Linked DNA regions of Oleomonas cavernae. The protein of the gene in region 1 binds, or shares a complex with, the protein of each later gene. Links are inferred from orthologs where the notes say so. Each region holds a gene or a part of one and is shown on either strand. Other genes may lie near its edges.

Evidence for each region.
Region 2: the proteins of accC (region 1) and accD are in contact, whole or in part, in a solved structure (PDB 8UXZ), measured with the Escherichia coli proteins. The link is inferred for Oleomonas cavernae from one-to-one orthologs.

Annotation. Positions count from the first base shown.
Region 1 is NZ_QYUK01000011.1:1,995,156-2,012,010, forward strand. The notes cover bases 1,897-4,767. They hold accC (acetyl-CoA carboxylase biotin carboxylase subunit), read left to right. Parts: upstream 1,897-2,591; coding sequence 2,592-3,944; downstream 3,945-4,767. Other genes in these bases: aroQ (type II 3-dehydroquinate dehydratase), read left to right, coding at 1,897-2,086; accB (acetyl-CoA carboxylase biotin carboxyl carrier protein), read left to right, coding at 2,127-2,576; D3874_RS13425 (alpha/beta hydrolase), read right to left, coding at 4,059-4,767. In the rest of the region: D3874_RS13405 (PAS domain S-box protein), read left to right, coding at 1-1,522; more of aroQ, read left to right, coding at 1,628-1,896; more of D3874_RS13425, read right to left, coding at 4,768-5,348; D3874_RS13430 (CopG family ribbon-helix-helix protein), read right to left, coding at 5,470-5,754; D3874_RS13440 (DUF2155 domain-containing protein), read right to left, coding at 6,509-7,063; outer membrane lipid asymmetry maintenance protein MlaD, read right to left, coding at 7,073-7,564; D3874_RS13450 (NADH:ubiquinone oxidoreductase subunit NDUFA12), read right to left, coding at 7,561-7,986; cobU (bifunctional adenosylcobinamide kinase/adenosylcobinamide-phosphate guanylyltransferase), read right to left, coding at 8,073-8,582; D3874_RS13460 (LysR family transcriptional regulator), read left to right, coding at 8,637-9,569; D3874_RS13465 (hypothetical protein), read left to right, coding at 9,745-10,095; D3874_RS13470 (formate dehydrogenase subunit gamma), read left to right, coding at 10,193-10,666; D3874_RS13475 (NADH-ubiquinone oxidoreductase-F iron-sulfur binding region domain-containing protein), read left to right, coding at 10,663-12,213; fdhF (formate dehydrogenase subunit alpha), read left to right, coding at 12,225-15,071; D3874_RS13485 (formate dehydrogenase subunit delta), read left to right, coding at 15,294-15,569; D3874_RS13490 (AMP nucleosidase), read left to right, coding at 15,634-16,855. UniProt on the Escherichia coli protein: This protein is a component of the acetyl coenzyme A carboxylase complex; first, biotin carboxylase catalyzes the carboxylation of the carrier protein and then the transcarboxylase transfers the carboxyl group to form malonyl-CoA.
Region 2 is NZ_QYUK01000008.1:83,044-87,457, forward strand. The notes cover bases 1,535-4,414. They hold accD (acetyl-CoA carboxylase, carboxyltransferase subunit beta), read left to right. Parts: upstream 1,535-2,472; coding sequence 2,473-3,357; downstream 3,358-4,414. Other genes in these bases: trpB (tryptophan synthase subunit beta), read left to right, coding at 1,535-1,621; trpA (tryptophan synthase subunit alpha), read left to right, coding at 1,618-2,454; D3874_RS00625 (bifunctional folylpolyglutamate synthase/dihydrofolate synthase), read left to right, coding at 3,524-4,414. In the rest of the region: D3874_RS00605 (phosphoribosylanthranilate isomerase), read left to right, coding at 1-390; more of trpB, read left to right, coding at 395-1,534.

The DNA.
Region 1 (16,855 bases):
GATCATCGACGACCAGGGCCTTGTGCGGATCTACAACCCGGCCTGCCAGCGCCTGTTCGGCTATACCGCCGAGGAGGTGATCGGCAACAACGTGCGCATGCTCATGCCCGCCCCCTACCGTGCTGAACATGATGCCTACCTGGACAACTACCACAACACCGGGCAGCGCAAGATCATCGGCATCGGCCGCGAGGTGGTCGGGCAGCGCAAGGATGGCACCACCTTCCCCATGGAACTGTCGGTCGGCGAGACATTCGCCGAGGGCGAGAAGCTGTTCGTCGGCATCATTCGCGACATCACCGAACGCATTCGCGCGATCGAGGCGGTGACCTCGGCCCGGCAGGCGGAGGAGGCCAACCGGGCCAAGTCCAACTTCCTGGCCACCATGAGCCATGAACTGCGCACCCCCATGAACGGCATCCTGGGCATGACCGGATTGCTGCTGGACACGCCCCTGAGCACCGAACAGCGCAGCTATGCCGAGGCGGTGCAGAATTCGGGCGAGACCTTGATGACCTTGCTCAACAACCTCCTGGATCTGTCCAAGATCGAGGCCGGGCGTTTCGAGCTCTACGATCGGCCGTTCGACCCGGTCGACGTGCTGGACGGGATCGCCGCGATCTGGGAGACCCAGGCCCAGCGCAAGGGCCTGGATTTCTTCGTTTCCAAGGATCTGCGCGGCATCCACCAACTCGTCGGCGACCCCGATCGGCTGCGGCAGATCCTGGTCAACCTGGTCTCGAACGCGGTCAAGTTCACCTCGGCCGGTTTCGTCGCTCTGCGGGTGAAGCGCGAGACCGGCATCGGCCCCAAGGTGCTGCTGCGCTTCGAGATAAAGGATTCCGGCATCGGCATCGACGAGGAGGTACAGGGTCGCCTGTTCCGCAAGTTCGAGCAGGCCGATGCGGCCATCGCCCGCACCTATGGCGGGTCGGGCCTGGGCCTGGCGATCTGCCGGGAAATCGCCGGGCTGATGGGCGGCGACATCGGCGTAACCAGCCAGGCGGGCCGGGGGTCGACCTTCTGGGCAACCTTGCCGTTCGACATGGTTCAGGTCGAAGCGTTCCCGGAGAACACCGCCGCCGGCGCTCCCTCGCGCCAGGCGTTCGCCCCCGCCGCGACCGGCCCGTTGAGAATCCTGATCGCCGAGGATCACCCCTATAACCAGAAATTGATGGTGGCACGGCTCGGCGGCACCGGGCATCGCGTCACCGTGGCCAACAACGGGGTCGAGGCCGTCGAACGCGCGGGCAACGAGACCTACGATCTGATCCTGATGGATGTCCGCATGCCGGAAATGGACGGCATCGAGGCGACGTCGCATATCCGCAAGCTGCCGCATCCCTTCGGCGCCGTGCCGATCATCGCCGTTACCGCCCACGCCATGCGGGGCGACCGCGAGCGCTATATCGAAGCCGGCATGGACGATTACATTTCCAAGCCGGTGGACTTCGCTGCCCTGTCCCAGTTGATCGACAAGGTGCTCGAGCGCCACCGGCGGGTGCCGGTCCCGGCCGATTGAGGCGGCAACTGCCGGGTTTGCACCTGCTGGCCGCTGGCTGTAAGGTGCCATCGCCGCGGGCATGGCGATTCCCGGCGGACTTGCCACTAACAAGCCGGGGGGGCGATGCGGCCGATCGTTCTGGTGCTGAATGGACCCAACCTCAACCTGTTGGGACTCCGGGAACCCCACATCTATGGCCGCGACACCCTTGCCGGGATCAAGGCCATGGTCGAAGCCTGGGGCGAAAGCTTCGGCCTCGAGGTCGAATTTCACCAATCAAATCATGAAGGTGAGCTGATCGACTGGATCCATGCCGCGCGCGGCCGCGCGGCGGGAATCATCATCAATGCCGGCGCCTTCACCCACACCTCGATCGCCCTGATGGATGCGCTGCTGGCGTCCGAAGTACCGGCCATCGAGGTACATCTGAGCAACATCTTCCAGCGCGAGGCCTTCCGGCATCACTCTTATATCGCACTTGCAGCAAAGGGTGTGATATGTGGCCTCGGCGTTCAGGGTTATCTGCTGGCTCTGGAGGCAGTGAAGGGTTTGATCGGCCAGGATCCGCCCCCACGGAACTAACCGGCACCACACGCCGGATTAAAATCGGAGATTCCTTTTGATGGCGAAAATGTCGCTCGACAAGACGCTTATCCGCGAGCTGGCCGAGTTGTTGGCAGAAGCCGATCTGACCGAAATCGAGGTCAGTGAAAATGGCCGTTCCATCCGTGTCGCCCGCCAGGTGACGGTCATCGCCGGTGCGCCGGTTGCCGCCATGGCGCCTGCCGCCGCGGTCGCGGCCTCGACCGGGGCGGGCAATCCGCCGGCCCAGCCCGCCGGCACGCCGGTGACCTCGCCCATGGTCGGCACCGCCTATACGGCGCCCGAACCCGGCGCACCCGATTTCATCAAGCCGGGTGACCGGGTCTCGAAGGGCCAGACCCTGCTGATCGTCGAGGCCATGAAGACCATGAACCCGATTCCCGCGCCCCAGGCCGGGACCGTGGTCAAGGTCGCGGTGGCCAACGGCCAGCCCGTGGAATATGGCGAGATCCTCGTGATCCTCGAGTGAGGTTGAGGACACCCCATGTTCGATAAAGTCATGATCGCCAACCGTGGCGAGATCGCCTTGCGGATCCATCGGGCCTGCAAGGAAATGGGCATCTCGACGGTGGCGGTCCATTCGACCGCCGACGCCGATGCCATGCATGTCCGCCTGGCCGACGAGAGCGTGTGCATCGGCCCGCCGCCGTCGAACAAGAGCTACCTGAACATCCCGGCGCTGATCTCGGCGGCCGAGATCACCAATACCGACGCCATCCACCCCGGCTACGGCTTCCTGTCGGAAAATGCCAACTTCGCCCAGATCGTGGGCGAGCACGGCATCACTTTCATCGGCCCCAAGCCCGAGCACATCCGCGTCATGGGCGACAAGATCGTCGCCAAGAAGACGGCCAAGGAACTGGGCATCCCCGTGGTGCCGGGCTCGGAAGGCGGCGTGACCACCGAGGAACAGGCGATCGAGATCGCCAGGGAGATCGGCTTCCCGGTCCTGATCAAGGCGGCCTCGGGCGGCGGCGGCCGCGGCATGAAGGTCGCGCGCAGCGTCGACGAACTGGCCGTCGCCCTGTCGACCGCGCGGTCCGAGGCCAAGGCGGCCTTCGGCGACGACGCGGTCTATATCGAGAAGTACTTAGGGCAGCCCCGGCACATCGAGATCCAGGTGATCGCCGACAGCTTCGGCAATGTCGTGCATCTGGGCGAGCGCGACTGCTCGCTGCAGCGCCGCCACCAGAAGGTGCTGGAGGAAGCCCCCTCGCCCGCCCTGAACGTCGACGAGCGCAACCGCATCGGCAATGTCGTCGCCGACGCCATGCGTAAGCTGGGCTATCTGGGCGTGGGAACCGTCGAGTTCCTGTACGAGAACGGCGAGTTCTACTTCATCGAAATGAACACGCGCCTGCAGGTCGAACACCCGATCACCGAGGCAGTAACCGGCATCGACGTGGTGCGCGAGCAGATCCGGATCGCCGCCGGCGCGCCCCTGTCGTTCAGCCAGAGCGATATCGAATTCGCCGGCCACGCCATCGAGTGCCGGATCAACGCCGAGAACCCGGTGACCTTCACCCCGTCGCCCGGCCAGATCCTGGACTATCACCCGCCCGGCGGCCCCGGCGTGCGCATCGATTCGGCCGCCTATACCGGCTATCGCATCCCGCCCTATTACGACAGCCTGATCGGCAAGCTGATCGTCCACGGCAAGACCCGCAACGAATGCCTGATGCGGCTGCGCCGGGCGCTGGACGAATATGTCGTGGGCGGCATTGAGACGACGATCCCGCTGCACCAGCGCCTGATCGGCGAGCCCGACTTCCAGAACGGCGACTATCACATCCACTGGCTGGAACAATTCATCGCCCGCACCACCAAGGCGGAGTGAGGCGCAGGCTCAACCCTCGTCGGTTTCGGGCGGTGCGATATCCGCCCGAAGCGAACGCTGGTAGACCAGACCAACGCCGAGGGCCCGGCAACTGACGCGATTGACCCGGAGTCCTCATCCCTGCAAAAATTGTAGAAGCAAGCGGCTGACCTCCTCCGGCTGCTCCTGCTGTACCCAATGTCCGGCACCATCAACCAGATTAGTGCTCCGCCAACGAGTACACGCCACGGTTTGCATTCTCTCGAAGGCACCCGGATTTTGGTAGATACCCCAATCGCTCTTGCCAGCAATGTAGCAAGCGGGCACATCGATCGTACGGCCCGAAAACATCTCGAGCTCCGCCGTGTATTTGCCTTCAGCGCAGCGATACCATTGCAGTCCACCCTGAAATCCGGTCCGACCAAATTCGCGAGCGTACACGTCCAATTCGCCCTCGGTGAGCCACTTGCATGAGTCGATTTCTTGAGCTGATGGCATTTCTTCTGCAACCGTCTCAGCCATCCCTTTCCCGAGATCCATAATGTAATAGGTGGGCATTTTTGCCAGCTCGCTGGCCGTGAACGCGGTTAGTTTGAACGGCTGGTTTTTTTTCCAATCGGCGCTCTTGAAATGATAATATGCGCGCATGAAAGCGTGGATTCCTTGCGGGGCTCTCCACATATTTTCATTGGCCTCGCGTGTTCGGAAATATTGTTGATAGTGCTTTCGCGGTCGGTCTAGCTTTGCGAGGTCTTCAAAGATTTTTGAGGCAGCGGGCGCAACGGCCGGTGCCGTTGTATCGGCCGTATTGAACGGTAGTGGAGGCGAGCCACCAAATGGGGCGCTCATCAGGGCTACCGAACGGAACACGTCGGGGCGGATAATTGCGCAATATGCCGCGACTGGTGAACCGTAGTCATGTCCAACAACCGCGGCCACGGAGCGATAGCCCAGTGCCGAAGTTAATCCCAATGCATCTCTGACAAGGTTCGGAATGCGAAACGAGTCGAGATCGCCATCATACGCGTCATCCCACCCCGTGGTGCGTCCATAGCCCCGTTGATCGGGGGCAACGACGTGATACCCGGCGGCGGCCAAAGGCGGCATTACCTTGCGCCAACTGTAGGCGAGCTCCGGGAAGCCATGCAGGAGCAGGATACACTGGCGTTCCTTGGTCTCAAAACCGGCTTCTAGTACGTGCATCGCAAGACCATTGATGTTGGTGACAATGCGGGAGCGGACACCGGACGGGAGCGTGGAATTTCCGTAGGGCGGCAAGGTAGCTACATCTGTGCGAACGATGGCTGCGCGGATCCGATTTTGGGCGGCTGCCAAATCGCTTGCGGCCGCAGCAGAGACGCCTAGGCGAAGTCTCCGACGTGAAATGCTTGGCTTGCTGTCGGTAGTCGCCCTTTCGGTGTTCATCTCTTTTCTCCTCAAGTTGCCCGCGCGCGTTGCCTCGGCCTTCCAGAAAGACAGCCGCGTAATAGCGGCGGAACCAGCCCATATCCTCAAGGGCGGTGTCGAGGTAGACAACTTCCATCCGTCAACGGCGCTTCAGCGAGATGGCGGGCTTGGGCGCCGGCACTTCACCAGGGGTGTCCCAGCTTTCCATCCACCGGTGAACGGCCCCTTGCGACACGAACATGCCTTCGTCGGCCTTCGCGACGGCGTCTTTGGCCATCTGGCGCTTAGCTTCCGTGCTGGCCCGCAGATTCTCGATCGCCTGCGTGGCGATCCAGGCGGCCGAGCGGTCCTGCCGTTCGGCCTCGCGCTCGAGCCACGCCTTAAGGTCAGGATCAAGGCGCAAAGAGAAGCGGGAACTGGACATTGCGACCGACTTCCTTCGCTGGTCTAAAGCGTCAGACAATGTCCGACATTGTACGCCACTGTCCGATGGCCTCAACCCAACGGGCCGCCCTGGTGGGTCCTGCGGCATCCTTCGGCTGTAAATGCGACAAGGGCTCCGCTACGCTTGCGGCCGATGACAGAACTCACCCCCGCCCTATTGCTGCGTGCCTATGCCGCCGGCATCTTCCCGATGGCGGACCACGTCAAGGATCAGGAGCTGTTCTGGGTCGATCCCGATTGGCGCGGCGTCCTGCCGCTCGACCGTTTCCATATCCCGCGCAGCCTGGCCAAGGTGGTGCGCAGCGACCAGTTCCAGGTCACCATTGATCGTGACTTTGCCGCGGTCATCGCCGCTTGCGCGGCCTCGGCCCCGGGCGCCGGTCGACCTGGATCAGCCACCGCATTCGCGCCATGTACGAGGCGCTCTATGAACAGGGCCATGCCCACAGCGTGGAAACCCGCCTCGACGGCCGCCTGGTGGGCGGGCTCTACGGCGTGCGGCTGGGCGCCGCCTTCTTCGGCGAGAGCATGTTCAGCCGCGAGACCGATGCCTCGAAGGTCGCGCTGGTGCATCTGGTGGCGCGCCTGCAGGTCGGCGGTTTTCGCCTGCTCGATACCCAGTTCGTCACCAGCCACCTGATGCGCTTCGGCGCGGTCGAGGTCCCGCGCGAGACCTATCGCAAACGCCTGGCCGACGCCGTCGGCGGTTCGCCCGGCGAGTTCTTCGCGATGCCTCAGGGACTGCCGGGGGCCGCGGTCTTGCAGGCGGTGACCCAGACGTCATAGACCGGATGCTCGAGCGCCGACAAGGCCGGGCTCGACGCGAACATCCAGCCGGAAAAGACGGCGACCGCCGGCTGGCCGGGCGGGGTATCGGCGATTTCCAGGAAGGCCGAAGCCTCGGGCTTCTCGTCGGGCGGCGGGATCACGCATTTGCGCACGCGGATCGTCAGGGTCCCGAAGGTCGCCGTGCCGTCGAGCGGCACCTCGATCGTCGAGATACGGGCGGTGACCTTGTCCAGGCCCTGCAGCACGACGCCGACGACGCGGCCGGGCGTAGCGGGCAGCACGGGGACGGCGACGCCGCCGGCGGCGGGCGGCGGCGGGGGCGGCACCTCGGCGTCGCTGGGGACATCCTCGACCGGCGGGGCCGGGTCGGCAGGCTCGACCGGTTCGGCCGGCGGCGCGGCATCGCCCGGTGCCGGGGCCTGTGCCCAGCCGGAACCGGCGCCCAGCAGCGCAATCGCCGTCACCAGGGCAAAGGTGGTCGTCGGCCGCCTGCTGCGCACAATGATGCCTTAGGGGTTGGCCGGCGCCGGGGCCGGGCTGCCGCCGCCGGCGTTGCTGCCGTCGGCCGAACCGAAGACGGCACGGCTGATCAGCCCCATCAGGTCGACCGAGCTCTGCGTGTATTTGATCTCGCCGCCGGCCTGCAGCGGCTTGTCGCTGCCGCCCGGCTCGATCGCGATATAGGCGCCGCCCAGCAGGCCCTCCGAGGCGATCTTGGCCGAGCTGTCGTCAGGCAGTTCGATGCCGGCGGAGATGCTGAGGTGGACGGTGGCGCGGTAGGTCTTGGGGTCCAGGAGCTGGGCGGTCACGCTGCCGACCTTGATGCCGCTGATGCGCACGTCGGCCCCGGTCGGCAGGCCGTCAACCCGATCGAAGCGCGCCACCACATCGTAACCGCCACCGGTCCTGGCGCCGACATTGGTATAGGCGAAAATGAGAAACACCGCGGCCACGCCGATGACGACGGCGCCAATCAGGGTTTCGACCAGGTTCGAACTCATGGACTTGAACTTCCCTCGGCTTTGCGGCGGATTCGAGGCCGATCAGACCGGCGTCCAGGGCTCGTAGTCGCCGGTGGCGCGGGCGCGATGACCCGCGGTCGCCAGGCTCCCGGGGGGTGGTAGGCCGCGGCCGTACCGGTCAGGTTGGGCTGGTGCGGCTTTTCCCAGGTCTTCACCGGCAGCGGCTGTTCCGAGGGCGGCAGCGCGCTCATACCATGGAGCCAGGCATGCCATTCCGGCGGGATGCGGGTGGCATCGATCTCGCCGTTGTAGATCACCCAGCGGCGATCGCCGCCACGCTCGCGGTAATATTTGTTGCCCTGATCGTCCTTGCCGACGGCCTCGCCCTTGCGGCTGGTGAACCAGGCGGTCCCCAGGGTCGAATCGTGCCACCAGGTCAAGGCGCGCAAAAGGAACTTCATGGCCTGTCCGAACAGTGAAGGGTGTCTTGGCTTGTCCGCTCTTCTACCCTGCCAGGGGCCGGTAACGCAAATGCGAAACCCGGCCGTCACTTCAGCGTAAGAGGCAGGCCGGCCGCCAGGAACAGAACCCTGCCGGCGCGCGCGGCCAGGCGTTGATTCAGGCGCCCCGCCTCGTCGCGGAAGGCGCGGGCCAGGGCGTTGTCGGGCACGATGCCCAGCCCCACCTCGTTGGCGACCAGCACCACCGGCGCCGCGCGGCGGTCGAGCGCCGCTTCCAGGGCTTCGATGGCCGCCGTGATACCGTGCTCACCCAGCATCAGGTTGGTGAGCCAGAGGGTGAGGCAATCGACCAGGACCGTGGCCCCGGCAGGCGCGGCATCGAGCGCGCCCGCCAGGTCGAGCGGGGCCTCGACCGTCTGCCAGCCGTCGGCACGATCGGCCCGATGCCGGGCGATGCGCGCCACCATCTCGTCGTCAAAGGCCTGGGCCGTGGCGACATAGACCCAGGGCGCCGGGCCGGCGGTGACCAAACCCTCGGCATAGCGGCTCTTGCCCGATCGGGCGCCGCCCAGGACGAGCGTGAGGGGAATCGACATGGAGACTTCCAGCTTGGCTGCGCGCCCTTATAGTTTCGCACGAGACAGTGCGAAATGGCGAAGACACCGCCGGCAGGGCTGATGATCAACAAGCTGGAATTTCTTCTCGCCCTGTCGCGGGAACGCCACTTCGGCCGTGCCGCCGAGGCCTGCGGCGTCACCCAGCCGACCTTGTCGGCGGGGTTGAAGCAGATCGAGGGCGAATTGGGCGTCCTGCTGGTGCAGCGTGGCTCGCGCTTCCAGGGCTTCACGCCCGAGGGCGAGCGCGTGCTGGAATGGGCGCGCCGGCTGGTGGCCGATTCCCGGGCCATGTTCCAGGAGGTCGCGGCGATGAAGCAGGGCCTGGCCGGCCACATCAAGATCGCGGCGATCCCCACCGCCCTGCCGATGGTGCCCCTGCTGACCACGCCGTTCCGGGCGCTGTACCCGAAGGTGAATTTCACCATCCTGTCGCGCACCTCGGTCGAGGTCCTGGGCCTGCTGGAAAACCTGGAGATCGACGCCGGCCTCACCTACCTCGACAACGAGCCGCTGGGCCGGGTCACCACCGTGCCGCTCTATGACGAGCACTACCGCCTGCTGACCGCCCCGAACGCGGCCCTGGGCGACCGCGAACGGGTCACCTGGGCCGAGGTCGGCCAGGTGCCGCTGTGCCTGCTGACCCCCGACATGCAGAACCGGCGCATCATCGACCGCCTGCTGCGCGCGGCAGGCAGCGTCCCCTCGCCCACACTCGAGTCCAATTCGATGATCGTGCTCTTTGCCCATGTCCGCACCGGCCAATGGGCCAGCGTCATGCCGGCCAAGCTGGCGGATGCCCTGGGGCTGCCCGATCATGTGCGCTCGATCCCCATCATCAGCCCCGATGCCGCCCATACCATCGGCCTGGTGGTGCCGCACCGCGAGCCGATGACGCCCTTGACCGCCGCCCTGGTGCACCAGGCCCAGGTGATCGCGCCGACCATTCCCGATGACGACGTGGGGTAATGGCATCGATACGGTGCGTCCTTCGAGACGGCCCTCCGGGCCTCCTCAGGATGAGGAAAATCTTTTTGACATTAAAGACTTACCTCATCCTGAGGAGCCGTCGAAGACGGCGTCTCGAAGGACGCACAGTGCTGATCCATCTGTTATCCTCGACGGCGTGATAGGGGGACATCCCATGACCCAGCAGACACCCTGGTTCCTGATCCTGAAGCCCGGTGACGAAAACCTGCCGGGGTCACCCTGGCACCGGGCCGGCGCGCACTCGCGGGGCAAGGTCGTGGTGCTGCCGGTGTGGCCCATGGGCTGGGTGCTGCTGGGCGCCTTCATCGCCTCGATCATCGCCGTGCCGCTGGTCATCTGGCTGGTGCTGTTCACGGGCGACATGGTCGATGTCGTCCTTGCCGCCGTCCTCACCGTGATCGCCGTGGGCGGTGATATTCTGGCGTTAATCTTTCTGATCAAAAATACCAGCGCAAGATGGACACCCGAATTGGCCGCCAGCCTGAAGGCCCGGCAGGATCGATAGAGGCGTTCTATCGCAACACGCGTTTTACCCCCTTGATCTCAATGGCTGATCAACCCAGCCTAGGGGTCGGAAGCGTCAAGTTGAGGCTGGAGAGTCAATGCCCCAGGCGGGATTGGTCAATGCCGAGCGCATTGCCGAGGTCATCGAGCACTACGCTCACATGGAGGGCGCGGCACTGCCCATGCTGCATGGCCTGCAGGAGCGCTTTGGCCATGTGCCCGAGGCTGCCGTGCCCATGGTGGCCGAGGCATTGAACCGCTCGCGCGCCGAGATCCACGGCGTCGTCACCTTCTATCACGATTTCCGCGAGGCGCCGGCCGGGCGCCACGTGGTCAAGGTCTGCCGGGCCGAGGCCTGCCAGTCGATGGGCGGCGAGGCCGTTGCCGCGCGCCTGGCAAGCCAACTGGGTGTCGGCTGGGGCGAGACCTCGCCCGATGGCCGGGTAACCCTCGAGGCGACCTATTGCCTGGGCCTGTGCGCCTGCGCCCCCTCGGCCATGGTCGACGGGCAATTGATCGGCCGGCTGGACAGCGACGCCGCCGATGCGATCGTGGCGGAGGTGGCGCGATGACCGTCACCATCTACGTCCCCCGCGACGCCGGGGCGCTGGCCGTCGGCGCCGACGCGGTGGCGGCGGCGATCACCAAGGAAGCCGCAGCCCGGGGTATCAGCGTTCGCCTGGTGCGCAACGGCTCGCGCGGGCTCTACTGGCTGGAACCCCTGGTCGAGGTGGAGACCCTGGCGGGCCGTGTCGCCTATGGCCCGGTGCAGGCCCGTGACATCCCCGGCCTGTTCGAGCAGGGCCTGTCGCAGGGCCGCGGCGACAGCCTTGGCCTGACGGAAGAGATCCCCTTCCTGAAGCGCCAGACCCGTTTCACCTTCGCCCGCTGCGGCATCACCGATCCCCTGTCGCTGGACGACTACCGCGCCCATGACGGCCTCAAAGGCCTGGCGCGGGCGGTGGCGATGACGCCGGCGGAAATCGTCGCGGAGGTCACCCGGTCGGGCCTGCGCGGGCGCGGCGGGGCGGGCTTTCCCACCGGCATCAAGTGGAAGACGGTGATGGACGCCAGGGGCGCCCAGAAATACATCGTCGCCAATGCCGACGAGGGCGACAGCGGCACCTTCGCCGACCGCATGCTGATGGAGGGCGATCCCTTCGTTCTGATCGAGGGCATGGCCATCGCCGGCCTCGCCGTGGGCGCCACCAAGGGTTACATCTACACCCGGTCGGAATATCCCCATGCCATCGCGGTGATGAACCAGGCGCTGGAGATCGCCCGCGCGGCCGGCATCCTGGGGCCGGACGTGCTGGGCAGCGGCCGGGCCTATGACATGGAAGTGCGGGTCGGCGCCGGCGCCTATGTCTGCGGCGAGGAAACCGCCCTGCTGGAGAGCCTGGAGGGCAAGCGCGGCCAGGTCCGCGCCAAGCCGCCCCTGCCCGCCCACCAGGGCCTGTTCGGCAAGCCGACCGTGATCAACAACGTGATCTCGCTGGCCTCGGTCCCCTTCATCCTGGACCAGGGCGCGGAAGCCTACGCCGCCGTCGGCATGGGCCGGTCGCGCGGGACCATGCCGATCCAACTGGCCGGCAACATCCGTCATGGCGGGCTCTACGAGGTCGGCTTTGGCGTGACGCTGGGCGACCTGGTCGAGGAGATCGGCGGCGGCACGGCCACCGGCCGGCCGGTGAAGGCGGTGCAGGTAGGCGGCCCGCTGGGCGCCTATTTTCCCCCGGCCCTGTTCGACACGCCGTTCGACTACGAAGCCTTTGCCGCCCGCGACGGCCTGATCGGCCACGGCGGCGTGGTGGTATTCGACGACACGGTGCAGATGGCTAAACAGGCCCGCTTCGCCATGGAATTCTGCGCGATCGAGAGCTGCGGCAAGTGCACGCCCTGCCGCATCGGCTCGACCCGCGGGGCCGAGACGGTGGACAAGATCATGGCCGGGATCGAGCCGGCGGCCAATCTGGCCCTGCTCGAAGACCTGTGCAACACCATGAAATTCGGTTCGCTCTGCGCCCTGGGCGGTTTCACGCCCTATCCGGTGATGAGCGCGATCAACCATTTTCCCGACGACTTCGTGGCGCCACCCCGCGCCCAGGCCGCCGAGTAAGGAGACAGCCCATGTCCCTCGTCGAAGAAATCGACTACGGCACGCCGGCCTCGAAGGCCCAGGCCACCGTCCACCTGACCATCGACGGCAACGCCGTGACAGTGCCGGCCGGTACCTCGATCATGCGTGCCGCCAAGGAGATGGGCACCAAGATCCCCAAGCTGTGCGCGACCGACATGGTCGAGGCTTTCGGGTCGTGCCGCATGTGCCTGGTCGAGATCGAGGGCCGCAACGGCACCCCGGCCTCGTGCACCACGCCGGTCATGGACGGCATGGTGGTGCGCACCCAGACCGATCGCCTGAAGCGTCTGCGCAAGGGCGTGATGGAACTCTATATCTCCGACCATCCGCTCGACTGCCTGACCTGTGCCGCCAATGGCGACTGCGAATTGCAGGACATGGCCGGCGCGGTCGGCCTGCGCGACGTGCGCTACGGCTATGCCGGCGACAATCACCTGGGCATGACCAAGGATACGTCCAACCCCTATTTCGACTACGACCCGTCCAAGTGCATCGTCTGTTCGCGCTGCGTGCGGGCCTGCGAGGAAGTCCAGGGCACCTTTGCCCTGACCATCGAGGCGCGCGGTTTCGAGAGCCGGGTGTCGCCCGGCATGCACGAGCAGTTCCTCGATTCCGAGTGCGTTTCGTGCGGGGCCTGCGTCCAGGCCTGCCCGACCGCGACCTTGACCGAGAAATCGGTGATCGAGATCGGCCAGCCGGAGCATTCCGTGGTCACCACCTGCGCCTATTGCGGGGTGGGCTGCACCTTCAAGGCCGAGATGCGGGGCGAGGAACTGGTCCGCATGGTGCCGTTCAAGGACGGCAAGGCCAATCGCGGCCATTCCTGCGTCAAGGGCCGCTTCGCCTGGGGTTACGCGACCCACAAGGAGCGGATCCTGAACCCGATGGTGCGGGCCAAGATCACCGATCCCTGGCAGGAAGTGACCTGGGACGAGGCCTTCGCTCATGTCGCCGCCGAGTTCAAGCGCATCCAGGCCAAGTACGGCAAGGAATCGATCGGCGGCATCACCTCGTCACGCTGCACCAACGAGGAGACCTACCTGGTTCAGAAGCTGATCCGGGCGGGCTTCGGCAACAACAATGTCGATACCTGCGCCCGGGTCTGCCATTCGCCCACCGGCTATGGCCTGAAGACCACTTTCGGCACCTCGGCCGGCACCCAGGATTTCGACTCGGTCGAACATGCCGACGTGGTCATGATCATCGGCGCCAACCCGACCGACGGCCACCCGGTGTTCGCCTCGCGCCTGAAAAAGCGCCTGCGCCAGGGTGCCAAGCTGATCATCGTCGATCCCCGGCGCATCGACCTGGTGCGCACGCCCCATGTCGAGGCGGCGCACCACCTGCCCCTGCGCCCCGGCACCAATGTCGCGGTCGTCACCGCGCTGGCCCATGTCGTGGTGACGGAAGGCCTGGTCGACGAGGCCTTCGTGCGCGAGCGCTGCGATTGGTCGGAATTCCAGGATTGGGCCGCCTTCGTCTCCGACCCGCGCCACGGCCCGGAAGAGGTCGAGAAGCTGTCGGGCGTGCCGGCCGACGAGATCCGCCAGGCCGCGCGGCTGTTTGCCACCGGCGGCAACGGCGCGATCTATTACGGCTTAGGGGTAACCGAGCACAGCCAGGGCTCGACCACCGTGATGGCGATCGCCAACCTGGCAATGGCGACCGGCAACATCGGCCGCGAGGGTGTCGGCGTGAACCCGCTGCGCGGCCAGAACAATGTCCAGGGCGCCTGCGACATGGGCTCGTTCCCGCATGAGCTGCCCGGCTACCGCCACATCTCGGACGATGCCACCCGTGACATCTTCGAGAAGCTGTGGGGGGTTACGCTCAACAACGAGCCGGGCCTGCGCATTCCCAACATGTTCGATGCCGCCCTCGAAGGCACTTTCATGGGCATGTACATCCAGGGCGAGGACATCGTCCAGTCCGACCCCAACACGACCCACGTCACCGCGGCGCTCAGCGCGATGGAATGCATCGTCGTCCACGACCTGTTCCTGAACGAGACCGCGGACTATGCCCACGTCTTCCTGCCGGGTTCGAGCTTCCTGGAGAAGGACGGCACCTTCACCAATGCCGAGCGGCGCATCAACCGCGTGCGCAAGGTGATGAGCCCGAAGAACGGCCTGGCCGACTGGGAAGTGACGCAGGCCCTGGCCCGGGCCATGGGCATGAGGATGGACTATGCCCATCCGTCGCAGATCATGGACGAGATCGCGGCCACCACGCCCAGCTTCGCCGGCGTCTCCTATGCCAAGCTCGACGAATTGGGCTCGGTGCAATGGCCGTGCAACGAGAAGGCGCCGGAAGGCACGCCGGTGATGCACATCGGCGGCTTTGCCGGCGGCAAGGGCAAGTTCGTCATCACCGAATATGTGCCCACGGACGAGAAGACCGGCCCGCGCTTCCCCCTGCTGCTGACCACCGGCCGTATTCTCAGCCAGTACAATGTCGGCGCCCAGACCCGGCGGACCCAGAACGTGGTCTGGCACGGCGAGGACCGCCTGGAGATCCACCCCCACGACGCCGAGCAGCGTGGGGTGAAGGAGGGCGACTGGGTGAAGCTGCAAAGCCGCTCGGGCGAGACCTCCCTGCGCGCGCTGATCACCGACCGCGTGGCACCGGGCGTGGTCTACACCACCTTCCACCACCCCGACACCCAGGCCAATGTCATCACCAGCGAATTCTCCGACTGGGCCACCAACTGCCCCGAATACAAGGTGACCGCGGTGCAGGTCTCGCCCTCCAACGGCCCGACCGACTGGCAGGAGCAATACCGCGAGCATTCGGCGCAGGCCCGCCGGATCATCCCGGGCCGGGACGCGGCGGAGTGATCGGGATGGTTAAGCTCCCCGGCCCCGCTACACAAAGCCCTCTCCTCCACGGGAGGAGAGGGTTGGGTGAGGAGGTCGTGGGGGCAAAATGCCGGCATCTCGAGACGGCCCGACCCACCTCCCCCAACCCCTCGCCTGCCAAGCGGGCGGAGGGGAGTAGAAAATCAAGTTTGCTGACCGTCATCCCGGCGCAGGCCGGGATCCATTCTGGGGCAGCGCGCGATGTCGCAATGGATCCCGGCCTTCGCCGGGATGACCGCCGTTTTGGAGGGCCTTGCCATGCAGGCTGAAAAGCTCGTCTACATGGCCAACCAGATCGCCGCCTTCTTCAAGGCCCAGGGCGAGGCCAAGGCGCCGGCCGGGATCGCCGACCATATGGCAAAATTCTGGGATCCCCGGATGCGCAAGGCCATCCTTGCCCATGAGGCCACTGGGGGTGAAGGCCTTGATCCCCTCGCCCTCAAGGCATTGGACTTGCTGAAGCCCAAGCAGGCCTGAACGCCGGACGATGATTGACCTGTCGCGGCCCGCAGCCTAAAGCGGGTTGGCGAGGGTCCCGACGATGAACGACAGAATCAGTCCGGCAGTGTGCATTTCGCCCGAACCCATCGAGCTTGGCGAATTCACCGATGCCGCGGCGGCGGTGGCCCGGCTCGAAGCGATCTACGCCCGCAATACCGCCTTCATCCGCGGCTATTTCGAGGCCTTCCTGAAGGGCGAGGTGCCGCAGGGCCGGGTTCGCGCCTGCTATCCCCAGTTGCGCTTTACCACGACCAGTTTCGGCCAGGTCGACTCGCGCCTGTCCTATGGCCATGTCCCGGCGCCGGGCGTCTACGAGACGACGATCTCCCAGCCCGACCTGTTCCGCAATTACCTGACCGAGCAGCTTGCGCTGCTGGTCGGCAATCACGGCATGCCGGTCGAGGTGAGCGAGAGCGAGGTGCCCATCCCCCTGCACTTCGCCCTGCCCGAAGGCGCCCATGTGGAAGGTGCCGTGGCCGAGGCCCTGCCCCGCCCGTTGCGCGATGTCTTCGATGTGCCCGACCTGTCGATCACCGACGATGCCATCGTCAATGGCACCTTGCAGTTCCCCTTCGGTGCACCGCTGCCGCTGGCGCCGTTCACGGCGCCGCGGGTGGATTACTCGCTGCACCGGCTGCGTCACTACACCGCCACCTCGCCGGTGCATTTCCAGAACTTCGTGCTGTTCACCAACTACCAGTTCTATGTCGACGAATTCACCGCCCGGGCCCGCGCCCTGATGGCCAGCGGCGACGGCGAATACACGGCCTTCGTCGAACCCGGCAATGTCGTCACCCGGGCGGGCGACGGCGCCGCCGTGGGCCTGCCGCCGCCCCTGCTGCCGCAGATGCCGGCCTATCACCTGGTGCGGCCCGACAATTCCGGCATCACCCTGGTCAACATCGGCGTCGGGCCGTCGAATGCCAAGACCGCGACCGACCATATCGCCGTCCTGCGCCCCCACGCCTGGATGATGCTGGGCCATTGCGCCGGCCTGCAGAATTCGCAGAAGCTGGGCGACTATGTGCTCGCCCATGGTTACGTGCGCGAAGACCATGTGCTGGACGCCGACCTGCCGACCTGGGTGCCGGTGCCGCCGCTGGCCGAAATCCAGGTCGCCCTGGAACAGGCGGTGGCCGAGGTCACCGGGCTGGAGGGCTGGGAGCTGAAGCGCATCATGCGCACCGGCACGGTCGCGACCATCGACAACCGCAACTGGGAACTGCGTGATCACCGTGAGCCGGTGCAGCGCTTCTCGCAAT
Region 2 (4,414 bases), on another replicon or contig:
CGCGAGACGCCGGAACGGGTGGCGGCGATCGGCAGCCGCTTCGGCCTACCCGTGATGAAGGCGGTCGGGATCGCCGGCCCGGAGGATGTGGCGATCGCGCACGCCCACGAGGTGGTGGCCGACCTGTTGCTCCTCGACGCCAAACCGCCTAAGAAAGGCCTTCCCGGGGGGAATGGCCTGGTTTTCGACTGGCAGCTTATTGCCGGCGAGGCCTGGAAAAAGCCCTGGTTCCTGGCTGGCGGCCTGACGCCCGACAATGTCACCCTGGCGATCCGCACGGCGGGCGCCCCGGCGGTGGACGTGTCGAGCGGCGTCGAGCGTGCCCCGGGGGTGAAGGATCTCGACCTGATCGCGGCATTCCTGGCCGCGGTCGCGTCCGTTGAAGGATGATTTGATGGCCAAGGCGCCCCTGACGACGCCCAATTCCTACCGTGAAGGCCCCGACGAGCAGGGTCACTTCGGCATCTATGGCGGCCGTTATGTCGCCGAGACCTTGATGCCGCTGATCCTGGACCTGGAGAAGGCCTACGAGACCGCGCGCCACGATCCCGCCTTCCGCAGCGAACTCGACTATTTCCTGGAACATTACGTCGGCCGGCCCAGCCCGCTCTATTTCGCACAGCGCCTGACGGAGCACTTCGGCGGCGCCAAGATCTACCTGAAGCGCGAAGAGCTGAACCATACCGGCGCGCACAAGATCAACAATTGCATGGGCCAGATCCTGCTGGCCCGGCGCATGGGCAAGACGCGCATCATCGCCGAGACCGGGGCCGGCCAGCACGGCGTCGCCACCGCCACCGTGGCCGCCCGCTTCGGCCTGCCCTGTACCATCTACATGGGCAAGACCGACATCGAGCGGCAAAGCCCCAATGTCTTCCGCATGAAGCTGCTGGGCGCCGAGGTGATCCCGGTGACCAGCGGTTCGCAGACCCTGAAGGACGCCATGAACGAGGCGTTGCGCGACTGGGTCACCCGCGTCGACGAGACCTTCTACATCATCGGCACGGTCGCCGGCCCTCACCCCTACCCGGCCATGGTGCGCGATTTCCAGGCGGTGATCGGCACCGAGGCCAAGGCCCAGATGTTCAAGGCGGAAGGCCGCCTGCCCGATACCCTGGTCGCCTGTGTCGGCGGCGGTTCCAATGCCATCGGCCTGTTCTATCCCTTCCTGGACGACAAGACGGTGGCAATCGATGCCGTCGAGGCCGCCGGCCACGGTATCGAGACCGGCAAGCACGCCGCCTCGCTGGCCGCCGGGCGGCCGGGCGTGCTGCACGGCAACCGCACCTATCTGCTGCAGGACGACGACGGCCAGATCATCGAGGCGCATTCGATCTCGGCCGGGCTCGACTATCCCGGCATCGGCCCGGAACATTCCTGGTTGCACGACATCGGCCGGGTGAATTTCGTCTCGGCCACCGACATGGAGGCGCTGGACGCCTTCCAGCTCTGCGCCAAGCTCGAAGGCATCATCCCGGCGCTGGAATCGGCCCATGCCCTGGCCCATGTCGGCCGCATCGCGCCCAAGCTGCCCAAGGACCACATCATCCTGGTCAACCTGAGCGGCCGGGGCGACAAGGACATCTTCACCGTCGCCAGCGCGCTTGGAGCGAAATTGTGACCGTCGCCCGTATCGATGCCCGTTTCGCTGCCCTGAAGGACGAAGGCCGCCCCGGCCTGGTGGTGTTCGTGACCGCCGGCGACCCGGACCTGGAAACCTCGCTGGAGGTGATCAAGGCCCTGCCCGCGGCAGGGGCCGACGTGATCGAGATCGGCATGCCCTTCACCGATCCCATGGCCGACGGCCCGGCGATCCAGGCCAGCGGCCTGCGGGCCCTGGGCGGCGGGCAGACCCTGCGCAAGACGCTGGACCTGGTGCGGCGTTTCCGCGAGGGCGACAAGGCCACGCCGATCATCCTGATGGGCTACTACAACCCGATCTATTCCTATGGCGTGCCGAAGTTCCTGGCCGATGCCAACGCCGCCGGCATCGACGGGCTGATCGTGGTCGACCTGCCGGCCGAGGAAGACGACGAGTTGTGCCTGCCGGCGCTGGCGGCAGAGATCGCCTTCATCCGCCTGGCGACGCCCACCACCGACGACAAGCGCCTGCCCACGGTGCTGACCAATACCAGCGGCTTCGTCTACTACGTCTCGATCACCGGCATCACCGGCGCGGCCAGCCCCGATGCCACCAAGGTGGGGGCCGCGGTCGCGCGCATCCGCCGCCATACCGACCTGCCGATCGCGGTGGGCTTTGGTATCAATTCGCCCGAGCAGGCGGCAGCGATCGTCGAATATGCCGACGCGGCGGTGGTCGGCAGTGCCGTGGTCTCGCTGATCGGCAAGGCCGCGGCGGAAGGTGTTTCGGGCGCGCCGGTGGCGGCCCGGGTCAGTGAATTCGTGGCGCGTCTGGCCGCCGGCGTGCGCGGCGTGAAGCGCAACGCCGCCTAACAGTTCGAGGATCCAAGCATGGCGAATTGGCTGAACGACGTCGTCCGTCCCAAGATCCGGGCCGCCTTCGTCAAGCGCGACACGCCCGACAACCTGTGGACCAAGTGCCCCGGTTGCGGCCAGATGCTGTTCCACCGCGAACTGGCCGAGAACCTGAACGTCTGCCACCATTGCGGTCACCACATGCGCTTTGGCCTGAGCGAGCGCATCGAGCTGATCCTCGACCCCGGCTTCACCCTGGTGCCGATCCCCGAGGTCCAGCTCGACCCGCTGAAATTCCGCGATGAGAAGCGTTACACCGACCGCCTGAAGGACGCCCGGGCCAAGACCGGGCAGAACGATGCCATGGCGGTGGCCTATGGCACGGTCAACGGCCTGGGTGCCGTCCTGGCGGTACAGAATTTCGCCTTCATGGGCGGCTCCATGGGTCTGGCGGTGGGCGAGGCCCTGATCGCCGCGGCCGAACGGGCCGTCGATCACGGCGTGCCCCTGATCGTGGTTACCGCGGCCGGCGGCGCCCGCATGCAGGAAGGCATTCTCTCCCTGATGCAGATGCCGCGGTCAACCGTCGCGGTCGAAATGCTGCGCGATGCGAAGCTGCCCTATATCGTGGTGCTCACCGATCCGACCACCGGCGGCGTGACAGCGTCGTTCGCCATGCTGGGCGACATCCAGATGGCCGAGCCGGGTGCCCTGATCGGCTTTGCCGGCCAGCGCGTGATCGAGCAGACCATTCGCGAGAAACTGCCCGAAGGCTTCCAGCGTGCCGAATACCTGCTGGAACACGGCATCATCGACATGGTGGTGCCGCGCAAGGAAATGAAGGAACGGCTGACCAAGGTGGTCTCGCTCCTGATGAACCGGCGGCCGCCGCCAGCGGTGAAGCTGCCGGCGCGGGCCTGACCAAAAAAGCCCTCTCCGCCCTTCAGGGGGGAGAGGGTTGGGTGAGGTGGGTCGACGGCGTAGAGCTCACTCGTTCCACCCACCACCTCACCCTTCCCATCGCCTACCGGCGATGGGCCCCTTCCCTCTCCCCCGCAAGCGGCGGAGAGGGATTTTACGGGTTACCATGACCTCCGACCTCGTCCTTGAACGCCTGACCCGGCTGCATCCCAAGAAGATCGACCTGTCGCTGGGGCGGATGGAGCGGCTGCTGGCGCGCCTGGGGCATCCCGAGCGCGACCTGCCGCCGGTGATTCATGTCGCCGGGACCAACGGCAAGGGCTCGACCGTCGCCTATCTGCGCGCGATCGGGGAGGCGGCGGGCCTGCGGGTCCATGCCTATACCTCGCCCCACCTGGTGCGCTTCCACGAGCGCATCCGGCTGGCCGGGCAGTTGATCGACGAGGCGGCGCTGATCGCCCTGCTGGAGGAATGCGAGCGGGCCAATGGCGAGGCGCCGATCACCTTCTTCGAGGTGACCACCGCCGCGGCCTTCCTGGCTTTCGCGCGCAATCCCGCCGACCTGCTGCTGCTCGAGGTCGGCCTGGGCGGGCGGCTGGATGCGACCAATGTGGTGGCGCGGCCGCACTTGAGCGTGATCACACCGGTCGACCTCGACCATCGGGAGTTCCTGGGCGACGACATCAAGGCAATCGCCGCCGAGAAGGCCGGCATCCTGAAGCCCGACGTGCCCGCCGTGATCGGCCCGCAGCCGGCCGAGGCCCTGGGCGTGATCGCGGCGCAGGCGGACCTGCTGGACGCGCCGCTGATCATTGCCGGCATCGATTTCCAATATGCCGCGACCGACGAGGGCTTCCGCTTCGCGCGGCCGGGACAGCCGGCCTGGCACCTGCCACGGCCCAGCCTGGCCGGGCCGCACCAGATCGCCAATGCCGCGACCGCCGCCGCCGCTGCCCTGCTGCTGGACCTGCCGGCGCCGGCGATCGAGGCCGGGATTGCCGGTGCGCAGTGGCCGGCCCGGCTGCAACGCCTGAAAACCGGGCCGCTGGTCGCGCTG